DNA from 3 places in the Ornithinibacillus salinisoli genome. Region 2 is predicted to be linked to each of the others. Evidence: riboswitches for the same ligand, from Rfam matches in the RefSeq annotation. Region 2 holds a riboswitch; each other region holds the start of a gene.
The links. Region 2 has a riboswitch for cobalamin ahead of ACFSTA_RS04795 (ribonucleoside-diphosphate reductase subunit alpha). Riboswitches for the same ligand answer to the same signal wherever they lie in the genome.

Region 1 (4,869 bases), on a different contig from region 2:
TCATCAAGTAGTGAAGCGAGTTTAGCTTATTTGAATGAAAAATGGTTAAACGAAGAAGGGTATATACAGCAAGTTTTATCAAACAAACAAAAAGTTCAGGAACAAATTGATATACCTGAAAGTGAACAAGGAGCCATTGTAGTTGGTCATCCGATTGATAATGAGAATGCAGCAGTATTCGTTTATCAGTCTTTAGAGGTTGTGGATCAGACAAAAGCGGAAACAACTAAAATCATCTTTTTAGCAGCTGGAATAGCCATTGTCTTAACTACTATATTTGCTTTTTTCCTGTCAACAAGAATAACTTCTCCTTTAATAAAAATGCGAGAAGCTGCACTAGATTTAACAAGAGGAGAATTCAATACAAAGGTTCCAATATTAACTTATGATGAAATAGGCGAGTTAGCGATGGCATTCAATCGTATGGGTAGACAATTGAAATTCCATATTAACGCACTACATCAGGAAAAGGAACAGTTATCTAGTATAGTTCGTTCCATGGCAGATGGTGTTGTAACCTTAAGTCGTAATGGCGAAATGATTGTAATTAACCCTCCAGCTGAACGATTTTTAGAAGATTGGTATTTCGAGAAGAATGAAGCGGGTAATGGGAAGGATCGAAAGTTACCGTCTGAATTAAATAGTATTCTGCAAGATGTAATACAAGGTGAAAAAGAAATTTTAGAAGAGATTAGTCTCCAAGGTAGAAGTTATGTCATGATAATGACTCCACTCTACGATCAATCTTATGTACGAGGGGCAGTTGCGGTTATTCGTGACATGACAGAAGAGCGTCGATTGGATAAGTTGAGAAAAGATTTTATTGCAAACGTTTCTCATGAGCTGAGAACACCGATTTCGATGCTTCAAGGATACAGTGAGGCAATTGTTGATGATATTGCTGAGAGCAAGGAAGAGAAAAATGAACTGGCACAAATCATATACGAGGAGTCATTGCGATTAAGTCGACTTGTTAATGAACTATTAGATCTTGCGCGAATGGAAGCTGGTCATATTCAATTAAGTAAAACAACCGTAGATGTGGAACCATACGTTTCTCGGATTATTAGAAAATTTAAAGGAATAGCAGAAGATAATAATGTAAGACTTGAACTGGATAAGAATATTCAATTCTCTACTGTCGTTTGTGACCCAGATAGAATAGAGCAGGTTTTTACTAACTTAATCGACAATGCAATCCGTCATACAGATGAAGGAGGATTTGTGAAAGTATCCATCGATATTACAAGTTCTGAATGTAGTGTATCTGTAAATGATAGTGGAAGTGGTATTCCGGAAGAGGATTTACCATTTGTATTTGAAAGGTTTTATAAAGCCGATAAATCTCGTACAAGGAATAAAAAGCAAAAAGGAACGGGACTCGGTTTAGCAATAGCAAAGAATATTATCGATGCGCATCACGGTAAAATTACGGTAAATAGTAAATTAAATGTAGGTACAACCTTTAATTTCAAATTGCCAAATGATGCAAGCTAATTTGTGTTTTGTGTTAAGTATGATAAGATAATTTATAGAATTGAATACAGTATTAGATAATGGTGATTTACTTAATAGGGAATCTAGTGAAAATCTAGAACTGTCCTCGCAACTGTAAGTGAATACGAAATAAGCAATACCACTATATGTTACATATGGGAAGGGCTTAGAGTAGGTTAAGTTCATAAGTCAGTAGACCTGCCAATATCTAAATGTGTCAATGATCCCGGGGATAGGACTATTGAGGCGACCGAACAACATTATATTTGTGTCGATTGTCTAATGCTAACTCTATCATTGAGTTAGCTTTTTTAGTACTTGAATCCTTAATCGAAATATATAGGAGGATGGAATATGAGTAAGTGGGTTTTACGAATTGCTACATTACTTTTCGTGCTTGGTTTTGTAGCTGGATGTGGAAATGAGAATCCCAGTGGAGACAACGGAGATGCTAATGTCGCTGACGGAGAAGAGTCAGTTGAAATTTTAATTTCCAAAGATGAAGGTGCAGAAGTCATTACTAAGGAAGAAATATCCATTGAGGAAGGTGATATTCTTATGGAAGTAATGAAAGAACACTTTGATGTTGAGGAAGATGGTGGATTTATAACTTCGATTGAAGGTATCTCACCTGAAGAAGGCGAACAAAAAGCTTGGATGTATTTTATTAATGGTGAGAGTGCATCAGTTGGTGCAAATGAGTATGAATTAACACCAGGAGAAGAAATTAATTTTGATTTGCAAGCGTGGTAATTTGAAGTGAACACATACAAGTTAACATTACTTGCTTTGTTAGCTGCAATCGCGGTTGTTGGGAGAATTACCCTATCATTTGTTCCAAATATTCAACCAGTTACATCCATGGTTATTATATGCGGTATAATACTTGGTCCTGTTGCAGCAGTACTATTAGGGTTACTTACTACTTTTTTATCAAATATGTTACTTGGTATGGGAATTTGGACAATTTGGCAAATTGTATCATGGGCGATCATTGGGATTGTTAGTGGGTTAATAGGTAAAACGAAAAAAAGTATTCCATTATATGGTATCGTGTTATTTTCAATACTAAGTGGTTATTTTTACGGTTTCGTCATATCTTTGACCCAATATCAAATTACAGGTAAGTTTTTACCTTATTATCTAGCAGGGTTACCATATGATACATATCATGCTATTGGAAATGCATTTTTTATTACGATGATTTATCCAGTCTTAACTTATTTCATGAAAAAATATGCTAATGATCATTTTTGAACACAATGATGCTAGAACATAACTAAAACTTTCCACAGGGAACGCGAAGAGGCAAAGAGGATACATGGATAGGAGAAGTATGGAAACGGACAATGCTTCCCTTATTTGTGACCAAATTGGGTAATAAAGGGGGGGAAGGACATCTGTTCCGTTATTAACCGGAATGACAGATATTCTGGTACGAATTAGAGCAAATAACGTACTTGATGTCCGATTACATTGTCAAATGAGATTATTTTACGAAATAACGTACGCCATGTCCGCTCCGCTAAACCCCTACTCCAAGCGAAGACGATAAGACCCAAAGAAGCGAGGGAACTACTTGCGTAAACCTCTTTTTCCCTTGCGTCGTGGAATCCTAGTGCGAAGCATTACTAGAAGATGCAGGCGCAATTGTTTAGCACTATGCTTCGCATTTTATATATGATTAGCAACAAAGTATACGAAAACACTCTCAAAGAAAAATCCTAACTAATTCGAATTGAATTAGTTAGGATTTTTCTTTGACTAAAACACTTTTGTCACAGCCTCTTTGTGTTATAATTTAATTATTATTTTTCTTCAAATTTCAATGGATCACCATGAAATGGTTTTTCTGATATTTTTAGAGAATCACTGGGACATCCTTCAAAAGCATCTATCACATCTTCTTGAAGAGATTCTGGAATATTTTTATTTCCTTGGTTATTATCAATAACAACGTATGCGAGACCCTCATCATCGTAATCATATATTTCTGGTGCTGCTGCACCACATGCACCACATGCAATACAAGTATCTTTATCGATAATCGTATAGTTAACAGTCAACGAAAAGCCTCCTAGTAAATAAATTCCTCATAGTTATTGTAAATCGGTATGATTAACATTTCAATAGACAATATCATGGTATCATATAATTAAGTTATTTAGAGAGTTAGAGGTGATATTAATTGTGTATATAGAATTTTTTATTCTAAAAAGTGGATTACATTTGCAAGGGGAACGCACAATCTCTGGAATCTATCATTTGTTGAAAGGAAAAAAATCGATACAGTCTATACACGATGCAAGGATGTTCCAAATAGAGAAAGTATATGGTTTATATCCTAACTTACATAAAGAATTTTTTGATAAGAAAGTCAAAGAGTTAAATAAAAACGAATTGATATCATTTGAGACAAATTCGGAAGAAATATTTCGCCTTACAAATGCTGGAAAACAATGGTTAAATCAACATGACAACATAATACCTTATTCTTACTTTAATGGTCTGAAATACAGTAGCATAAGTCCCATCTTTTATGAACGCTTATTATTACTAATTCAAACTTTAACGAATAGTAATAAGAAAAACTTTTCATTTATTCCCATCGTTGATAAAGTAGCAGTTACAAGTTGGGTAAAAAATTATTATCGAAAAACGAAGAGGGATAATCAAACATTGTTGCATCATTTATACCATGATATTTCTTCTATTTTACAACAAATAAAACCGACAGAAGCAGCCATATTTGTTGATCGTTTAACTGGGTACAAATATTACGGAATGAGTATTGATCAGCTTGCCAATAAGTATAGCCTAGAGCCTGAAGATATTAGACTTTTGCTAGTAGGTATTATACATCAGATGTTACAAAGAATTGACAATAATAAAGATAACTACCGTATTTTACCGTTGTTGCTTACTGATTTGTCAGGAAATCATCTCATTACAAATACAGCAAAAAGAACGAAACAACTTTTAGATAGAAATTACAGCATTGACCATATAGCAAGGATACGAGGCTTGAAGGAAAATACCATACAGGATCATATCGTCGAAATTGCACTATATGATACTGATTTTCCAATTTATAATTATGTAGATAAGAAGGTCGAGAAAGAGATCGTAGCAGCTATAACACAATTAAAGTCATTTAAATTAAGAGAAATTAAACATGCGGTTCACGAAAATATAAGCTATTTTCAAATTCGGCTTGTATTATCGCAAACCGAATACCAACTAAAATAGGGGTATAAAATGATTGAAGAAATGAATTTAGAGCAGCAATTACTAAGGTATTTTAACTATTCATCATTTCGAAGTGGCCAAAAAGAAATAATTAAAGATGTCCTTAGCCAGAAAGATATATTA
Region 2 (4,869 bases):
CCATGGCCTTTTCTATCGCATAAATAGAAACATTACCCGATCCTGATATAACAACATTTTTACCAGCTATCGATTGTCCTTGGTCATTGAGCATTTCTTTTACAAAATAAATGGCACCATAACCTGTTGCTTCCTTACGAGCTAAACTACCACCATAAAGAAGTCCTTTCCCTGTTAAAACACCAGCCTCAAAACTTCTCTTTATTTTTTTATATTGACCAAACATATAGCCAATCTCTCTAGCACCAACACCAATATCACCTGCTGGTACATCTGTATCTGGTCCAATATGATTCGCTAACTCCATCATATAGCTTTGGCAAAATCGCATAATTTCTCCGTCAGATTTTCCTTTTGGATCGAAGTCAGCACCACCTTTTCCGCCACCAATTGGCTGTCCAGTTAGAGCGTTTTTAAAAATTTGTTCAAACCCGAGAAATTTGATTATACTCGTGTTAACAGATGGATGAAAACGTAAGCCACCTTTATAGGGCCCAATAGCGCTGTTGAATTGTACGCGGTACCCTCGGTTAACTTGAATATTGCCCTGATCGTCTACCCATGGTACACGAAATGTTATTAATCGTTCTGGCTCAACGATTCGTTCTAAAATATTATGATGTATATAATGTGGATTCTTCACCAGAACCGGTTTTATTGATTTGAAAATCACATATACTGCTTGGTGAAATTCTTCCTGGTTAGGATCTTTTTCCTTCACTTTATTAAACACACTATCGATATAATTTTGAACTTCAACGGAAGTATTGGTCTCTGTAAGTAAACTCATGGTGTCCTCCTGTATATGCAATATAAGTACTAGATATTAAGACTAGGTATAAATTATATCAAACAACAATCAAAATTGAAGTGAAACGCTCATGAAAATTTTGTTACAAATTTGTTTCTCTATTTCCAGGTTACGATAAAATGGATAGAGTTTCTCCTGTTATTTTGAACAGTATTTAACATGTTTATTAATGTATAATGCATGATAACTAATTTTCTTTTATATTGCCCTTTACCTTTACGTAACGTGAACATTTATAGTAAGTGAAAGGAGTTGAACATGACATGCTAATTAAAGAAGTAGCTGAAAAGCTAAATACAACAGCACGGTCCATACGTTTTTATGAGGAAAAGGGGCTGATATCACCAAAAAAAGATGAGGAAAATGACTATCGATATTTTACGGAAAAAGACTTGCTCCGATTAAGTACGATACTTGCATTGCGAGAAGTAGGCTTTCCAGTTAATGAGATCAAAGTTCTTTTAGAAGATCCTAGTATGAGTATCCAACAGTATCTGAATATCCAGCGGTCTGCTTTATATGAAAAATGGATTGAGATGAGAGATATGATTGAGACAATTGACGAAATGGTTGATCGGACAACGGAAGATTCCTATTTACCAAAAGACTTTTATGCTTTGGCGCAACATCTTAAGAATTTAAAATCGATCCGTAAAAATTGGACTGATCGTTGGAATTTTGATCAACAGGCATCAGACTATGATGAAAATATAAAAAAACAAGGATTCTCTTTCAATGTACATGAGGGTTATGATCAAGCACTCGCAAGAATAGTCGAAAAAACATCATTACAGCCTGGGAATACATGTTTAGATATTGGAATTGGAACAGGTAACCTTGGTTCAAAGTTTTTACAAGATGGTATCAAAGTGATTGGTGTTGATCAATCTGAAAAAATGCTTGAAAAGTGTAAGGAGAAACATCCACAAATAGAAACACGAAAGGGACATTTTCTTGCGCTTCCGATCTTGGACCATTCCGTAGATGCCGTCGTATCAAGCTATGCATTACATCATTTACCTGATGAGGAAAAAGTCATAGCACTAGAGGAAATGACAAGAGTATTAAAACCAAATGGACAAATTTGTATCGCAGATCTCATGTTTACAGATAAAGTACATCGTGAAAAGGTGATTGCAGACTTTCAAGCGGTAGGCAACCAAATCGCGATCGAATGTATTGCAGATGAATATTATGCTGATCGATCCTTGTTAACAAATTGGTTTTCTAACTGTGGTTATCAAATTGAAAGTTACCAGTTTAATAGGATTTTAGGTATGATCTATGCAAGACGTCATAAATAATTTTCTATTCCTTATTGCATCCGCTATCAATCTATGATAGCATTATATACAACATATTGAGTTAATAAAATACAAAACATACTATATATAGTATCAACAAGTTAAGGTGACACGAGTTGTCTTAAAAGGGAATCTAGTTAGAATCTAGAACTGCCCCCGCAACTGTAAGTGTGGACGAACGAGGAAACCACTGTATCAGCATCGATTATGATATGGGAAGGTCTTTAGTAGGGAGAAACACAAGTCAGGAGACCTGCCATAGCTTAGTAGTTTCATTTCTCCGGGGTGAGAGAAGGTGGAACGATAGAGATTCTATGTTTTCATTTCTGTCGTTTTAAGCCGTTCCTCCAACAAGAGTGAACGGCTTTTTATATATTATCAATGAAAAATGGAGGAAATACGATGATTACAGATACTTCAATGATCCATGAACACGTCTGCGGTTTGGTTGATCAAGTAGCACAAGAATTTAATTTAGATATGAAAGCTTATAAAGAAAAGTCTTTACAAGCGATTAGTCCAGAAATGTCCTGGGAAAGAGCAACAGATATTTTAGTGAAAAATGCATTAGAGAACATTGATGAAGCAACTCCAAACTGGACTTACGTTGCTAGTCGAATATATTTACAGGAGCTATATCGTCAAGCAGGAATGACCAGGAATAACGATCCCAAATTGGGTTATGGATATTTTTATCAATTAATAGAACGATTAACACATAAAGGTATTTATACGAAGGATTTATTATTGAAATACTCTAAGAGTGATATAGATTTTTTAGAAAAGCAAATGGTTTCAAATCGAGACTTGCTATTTAATTATTTAGGCTTATATACCTTAGCAACCAGATACTTAGCAACAGACCACGAAAAAAATACATATGAGTTACCGCAAGAACGGTGGATGATTATTGCCATGCATCTAATGCAGGATGAAGACCGTGCTAAGCGACTGAATTTAGTAACAGAGGCATATTGGGCACTAAGTAATCTATATATGACTGTAGCAACACCGACATTAACGAATGCAGGCAAAACGCATGGCCAATTATCAAGCTGTTTTATTGATACGGTTGATGATAGCTTACAATCTATTTACGACAGTAATACCGACATAGCAAAGCTATCTAAAAACGGTGGCGGAATTGGTGTCTACATGGGAAAAATTAGAGCAAGAGGTAGTTCTATTAAAGGATTTAAAGGCATGTCTAGTGGCGTCGTTCCATGGATTAAGCAGTTAAATAATACTGCCGTTAATGTCGACCAGCTTGGGACAAGAAAGGGTGCCATAGCCATTTATTTGGATGTATGGCACTTGGATATTGAATCCTTCCTCGATTTAAAACTAAATAATGGGGATGAACGGATGCGGGCTCACGATATTTTTACCGGGGTTTGCTTGCCAGATTACTTTATGGAGCAAGTAGAAAACCGTGGTGATTGGTATTTATTTGACCCCCACGAAGTTCGACAAGTAATGGGGTATTCGTTGGAGGATTTTTATGATGAAGAGAAAAGTGACGGGGAATGGCGCCTGAGGTATCAGGAATGTATTGCATCGGAGGAATTAACGAAGAAAAAAGTACCTGCTATTGAAATTATGAAACGAATTATGAAGTCTCAACTCGAATCAGGTACACCATTTATGTTTTACCGAGATGAAGTAAATCGTCAAAATAGTAACTCGCAAAATGGTATGATATATTGCTCCAATCTTTGTACGGAAATTACACAAAATCAGTCGCCTACCGAATTTATCGAAGAATATATCGAAAATGAAAACACTATAGTTAAGAAATATAAAACTGGAGATTATGTTGTATGTAATTTAAGTTCGATTAATTTAGGAAAAGCTGTCCCAGATCAAGTGTTAGATCGTTTAATTAAAATTCAAGTTCGTATGCTTGATAATGTAATCGATATTAACACATTACCAATAAAGCAAACACAGCTAACCAATCAAAAATATCGAGCGATAGGATTAGGTACCTTTGGATGGCATCATTTATTGGCGCTAAATAACATTCGTTGGGAGTCTCAGGAAGCAGTGACATTCGCAGATGAATTATATGAAAACATCGCATATTTAACTATAAAAAATAGTATGGAATTGAGTAAAGAAAAAGCTGCTTATCCTGCATTTGAAGACAGTAAATGGAGTACTGGTGCTTACTTCGAAGAAAAGGGATACACAGATGAGAAGTGGACATCGCTCCAACAAGATGTACGAAAGTATGGGATACGTAATGGGTATTTGATGGCAGTTGCGCCAAATTCAACAACTGCAATGATAGCTGGTTCGACAGCTAGTATCGATCCTATTTTTAAAGTATTCTACAACGAAGAGAAAAAAGATTTTAAAATTCCTACTACACCACCAGACATCAATCATCAAACATATGATGTGTATCGAAGGTCTGCGTATATCGTTGATCAAAGATGGTCTGTTAAGCAAAATGCAGCACGGCAAAAACATATCGATCAGAGTCTATCATTCAATTTCTATGTCCCGAATACCATACGGGCATCTGTTCTTCTTGACTTGCATTTATTGGCATGGAAAGAGGGGCTAAAAACAACTTATTATGTTCGATCAACTTCTAGCGACATAGAAGAATGTGAGTGGTGTTCAAGTTGAGAGCAGTAGTAGCTTATTTGTCATATAGTGGAAATACGATGGAAGTTGGGGAACGTATTGCTGCAAAATTAGAGAAGGAAGGTCTGGAGGTTGACCTGCATCGTATTGGGGTTGATC
Region 3 (4,869 bases), on a different contig from region 2:
GTTTATATTTGAATAACCATGATCAGCCTAGGATTGTATCCCGATTTGGTAATGATGCAGCATATCGCGTGGAATCTGCAAAAATGCTCGGTACGTTCTTGCATATGCTGCAAGGTACACCATATGTTTACCAAGGGGAAGAAATTGGCATGACAAATATAAAGTTTGATTCCATTGATGCGTATAAAGATATCGAAATACTGAATATGTACAATGAGAAAGTAGTCGAAGGTAACGGGGACCCTAATAAGGTTATGGAATCCATTTATGTAAAAGGAAGAGATAATGCTCGTACACCTGTCCAGTGGGATGATTCCGAAAACGGTGGATTTACAACAGGTGAACCATGGTTACAGGTAAATCCGAATTATAAAGAGATCAATGCCAAACAAGCAGTAGCAGACCCGAACTCTATTTATCATTATTATCGTCAACTCATTGAACTTCGTAAAAAACATGAGATTATTGTGTATGGGGATTATCACTTGATTTTACCTGACCATGATAAAATCTATGCCTACATGCGTACGTATGAAGGTGAGAAATTACTCGTAGTAACGAATTTTAGTGAAGAACAAGTAGAATTTATGCTCCCACATGATGTATCATTTGAGGTGAAAGAGAGATTAATCGGAAATTATGATAGTTCTGAAATGAACGATGTGACTTCGTTTATGTTAAAGCCTTATGAGGCACGGGTTTATAAGGGAGAATAGGTGAATGAAACAACTGCTCAAGTTATTAGGAAACTTGGGCAGATTTTTTGTATGATTCGAACTGTGGCGTGGCTCAACTATGAGAGAGAGTAGATCAACAGCTGTATTTTATATTAGTGGAAAAAGTTGTGCTACAATTATAGTATTATTATCAAATAGAGGTGTTATGATGAAAACAATGAAGCTAGGAACGAGTGATATAAACGTATCGAACATTTCGTTAGGGTGTATGCGCATGAGTAGTTTATCAAAAGAAGGTGCTGCGAATGTCATCAAACATGCGATGGAATTAGGAATTGATTTCTTTGACCATGCCGATATTTATGGTGGCGGAAAGTCTGAGGAAATTTTTGCTGAAGCTATCCAAATGAATCCTTCTGTTAGAGAGAAAATGGTTCTGCAGACAAAAACAGGCATTCGAAAGGGCTTCTTCGATTTTTCAAAAGAACATATTGTAGACTCTGTTGATAAAAGTCTTCAACGATTACAAACAGATTATATCGATATCTTGCTTCTTCACCGCCCTGATACACTTGTTGAACCTGAAGAAGTTGCGGCAGCATTTTCCGAGTTGAAGGAAAGCGGCAAAGTACGTCATTTTGGGGTAAGTAACCACAATGCAATGCAAATTGAATTGCTAAAAAAATATGTGGAACAAGATTTAATTGTGAATCAATTGCAATTCAGTATTATGCATACTGGCATGATCGATACTGGATTAAATGTAAATATGAAGAATGCAAATGGTATCGATCGAGATGGAAGTATCCTGGATTATAGTCGATTACATGATATGACCATTCAAGCTTGGTCCCCATTCCAATATGGATTTTTTGAAGGTGTTTTTGTAGATAATGATCAGTTTCCTGAATTAAATACGAAGCTCCAGGAAGTTGGAGAAAAATATGGAATTTCCAAATCAGCAACAGCGATTGCCTGGATTTTAAGACACCCTGCAAAAATTCAACCCGTAGTAGGATCAATGAATCCAAATCGTTTAATAGAAATTGCCAAAGCATCAAAAGTCGAAATGACGAGAGAAGAATGGTACGGGATTTACCGTGCTGCCGGTAATGAATTACCTTAATGAAGTATAGTGGGATATTTATCTTAAGATCTGGGAATATCGGACACACAAAGTAAACCATTGCCCAAACGTCGGAGACCATTGCTCGCTCAGCATAGTTACCGCTCATGTGCATCGTAAATATTTTACAAAAGTATGAATTATTTTTGACTTCAGATCATTTGTTAACTACAATAAAGATAATTGAATACGAAAAATATTAGGTTGATTTCATGATCACGTCTGAAATCATTAATAGGGAAGTCCGGTGCAAATCCGGCGCGGTCCCGCCACTGTAAATGGGAGTTATCTATTAAGTTACCACTGTCTTCGGATGGGAAGGTGATAGATAATGTTGAACATAAGCCAGGAGACCTGCCTAGTATTTTACGCCATTCAACCTACGCGGATAGGGAGGTGTGCTTGCACATGTTTTATGATAGGTTTACCTATACATAGCGTCGCTAATCATATAACCGTTCATGCATCCCTATATAAGGGGTGCTTTTTTTAATGAAATTAAACCGGAGGATGATGAAGCGATGCAAAAAATTATAAAAAAGCAACTTGCAGTATTATTTACCGTTCTTTTAGTAGTTAGTAATCTAGTCTTTTTACAACCACAAACTAGTTATGCAGCAACGTTAGAAAATGCGGTTACAATCATAGCACTTGATGAAGATGGAGAAACCGTTCTTCCATTAACTGCAATGCAAATCGAAGAGGGAGATACCGCGTTCGATGTTCTGATTCAAGCTGGAGAAGAGCATAATGTAGAGATTACGTATGATGAATTTGATTTTGGTAACATGATCACAGGAATTGGAGATGCCGTTCAAACGGATTCACTTTGGTGGTCTTTTAATGTGTATGGGCATGGCCCGGATGTTGGTGCTTCTGGATATGAGGTTGAAAATGGTGAACACATCTTGTTCACGTTAACTGATAATTTTACTCCTTCTGTTCCTGTTACAGTATCAGCAATTGCTGAAGATGGAAGCACTATTATAGGCGAAACAGAGGTAACCCTAATGGAAGGTGCGAGTGCATACGATGCCTTGTATCAAGCTGCGATAACCAATGACAAAACATTAGAAATCGCAGTAGATAATGAATATTTTACATTTATACAAAATATCGGAAATACGGAACTAGAGACAAATGATTATTGGCAAGTAGCAGTCAATGAAGAGCCATTAATGGCGAGTATTGTTGCACATCAGGTTCAGCCTGAAGAACATGTACAGTTGACTATCCAATCATATGAAGATACTGGAGACGGTTCAACGGAAGATGAAAAAGAAGAAACAACTGATAATGTTTTACCGGAAATAACGAATAAAATCATTCAAGATAACATTAGTGAAATCACTACGTATATTGCGAATAACAATATTGCTATGGAATATGGTAATGAATGGTGGATTTGGGGAATAGCTCATACCGATCAAGGAATACCATCGTCCTATGTGGCAAGCGTAGAACACCGAGTGAAAGAACTAGAAGGGGAATTCCGTAACGTATTTGATTTAGAAAAAGTAATTATTGGATTATCTGCTGCTGGGACAGACGCGACTGATGTTGCTGGATACAATTTAGTGGATAAACTTGTACAGCACAGAAGTTTTGAAAATCCATCTATTAATATGGCAATCTATGGTTTATTAGCGATTGACAGTGGCGACTATCAAGTTTCCGATGAAGTTAGAAATCTATTTATCGATTTAATCATGGATAAAGAGTATGACGTTGGTGGATGGGCACTATTTGGTGACAGACCAACTGCGGATATTACAGGAATGGTGTTAACAGCACTAGCTCCTTATCAAGATCGTCCAGCAGTTTCAGCAGCGATTGAACGAGCAGTTACCTACTTATCGACAGAACAGGATGAAACAGGTGGATACTTTGAAGTTTTCAATGGTGGGGATTCTAGTGAATCAGTATCCCAAGTGATAACTGGTTTATCCTCCATTGGCATTGACCCTACAAGCGATGCATTCACGAAAGATGGTGGAAATCTCGTACAGCATTTATTGAAGTTTAAGCAGAGTGATGGGGGATTTAGTCATATTATTGATGATGATTATTCAATGGGTATGTCTACACAACAAGCGTTTCTTGCATTCCTTGCTTATCAAAAGTTTGTTCTCGGAGACGGAAAAACGGTCTATCAATTTACACCATCTCTAGACGAAGAAGATACGGAAGACGCGACTGATACTGAAGATGAAACTGGTAATGATGTTGAAAAGGGAAGCTCAGATAATGAAAAAGAAACCGATGATGGTACAGGTAAGGAAGAAAATAATGAGGAATCTAGTTCAGATAAACAAGAATCAGAGAAAAACCAGGAAGAAACAGGCAAGGAGGAAACCGTTGGCAAAAAACTTCCTCATACAGCTACCAACACAATGAATTTCTTGCTGTTTGGATTCATGTTATTACTGTTAGGGAGTACTGTTTTATGGCTAAATCGTAGAACGAAAGCTTAATTTGGTGAAGGATTCCCCCATCAGCAATGGGGGATCTCCTCATCTTGGAAAGGAGAGCTCGAGATGAGACGCTTTTTTTTCATTATACTTATCACACTGTTCACGATAATTACAACCGGTTGTGCAAAGGATGAAGTTGTTTCCCAAACAAATGTTTCAGATCATGCGACAAAGCGTGTAGAAGTTGTTAACCACCACCAGCTGGCTGTTGGTGAAAAAGAACATCAAGAAGTTGAGGAGGAAAAAGAAGAGCAGGCAGAACAAGAGTTATCGGTACGTAGTGAAGATATAACAGAAACGAATAAAGATGAATCAACGGCTCAGTCAGCAAAAGAAAACAATTCTAAGAGTACAAAGGAAGATCGTAATAATACATCAAGTAAGCAGGAATCTAAGAAAAAAAATAACTCTGATCTTGAAGATAAACCTGTAGAAGAAAAAGGATCAGAAACGAAAGAAGAACCAAAAGAGGAAGTACAAAAACCGAAGGAAACAGTAACCTTCTCTATTACTACTGGGGATGTACGAGGTGTCATCCTGTCATCTACAGAGGTTTCCGTCTATGAAGGTGATACAGTATTAGACGTCACTC

Region 1: it holds a riboswitch for cobalamin, as region 2 does, so the genes downstream of both, ACFSTA_RS13100 (DUF4430 domain-containing protein) here and ACFSTA_RS04795 (ribonucleoside-diphosphate reductase subunit alpha) in region 2, are expected to answer to the same signal.
Region 3: it holds a riboswitch for cobalamin, as region 2 does, so the genes downstream of both, ACFSTA_RS01300 (DUF4430 domain-containing protein) here and ACFSTA_RS04795 (ribonucleoside-diphosphate reductase subunit alpha) in region 2, are expected to answer to the same signal.

The regions. Positions count from the first base shown of each region.
Region 1 covers NZ_JBHUMI010000016.1:476,791-481,659, forward strand. Annotated here, with positions in the region: gene ACFSTA_RS13095 (ATP-binding protein) at 1-1,497, shown strand, start outside; cobalamin riboswitch at 1,541-1,717, shown strand; gene ACFSTA_RS13100 (DUF4430 domain-containing protein) at 1,852-2,250, shown strand; gene ACFSTA_RS13105 (ECF transporter S component) at 2,257-2,754, shown strand; gene ACFSTA_RS13110 (ferredoxin) at 3,306-3,563, opposite strand; gene ACFSTA_RS13115 (helix-turn-helix domain-containing protein) at 3,688-4,746, shown strand; gene ACFSTA_RS13120 (RecQ family ATP-dependent DNA helicase) at 4,756-4,869, shown strand, end outside.
Region 2 covers NZ_JBHUMI010000008.1:232,393-237,261, forward strand. Annotated here, with positions in the region: gene gdhA (NADP-specific glutamate dehydrogenase) at 1-790, opposite strand, end outside; gene ACFSTA_RS04790 (MerR family transcriptional regulator) at 1,075-2,115, shown strand; cobalamin riboswitch at 2,203-2,390, shown strand; gene ACFSTA_RS04795 (ribonucleoside-diphosphate reductase subunit alpha) at 2,518-4,752, shown strand; gene ACFSTA_RS04800 (flavodoxin) at 4,749-4,869, shown strand, end outside.
Region 3 covers NZ_JBHUMI010000003.1:235,638-240,506, reverse strand. Annotated here, with positions in the region: gene ACFSTA_RS01310 (glycoside hydrolase family 13 protein) at 1-716, shown strand, start outside; gene ACFSTA_RS01305 (aldo/keto reductase) at 886-1,803, shown strand; cobalamin riboswitch at 1,988-2,179, shown strand; gene ACFSTA_RS01300 (DUF4430 domain-containing protein) at 2,325-4,277, shown strand; gene ACFSTA_RS01295 (DUF4430 domain-containing protein) at 4,341-4,869, shown strand, end outside.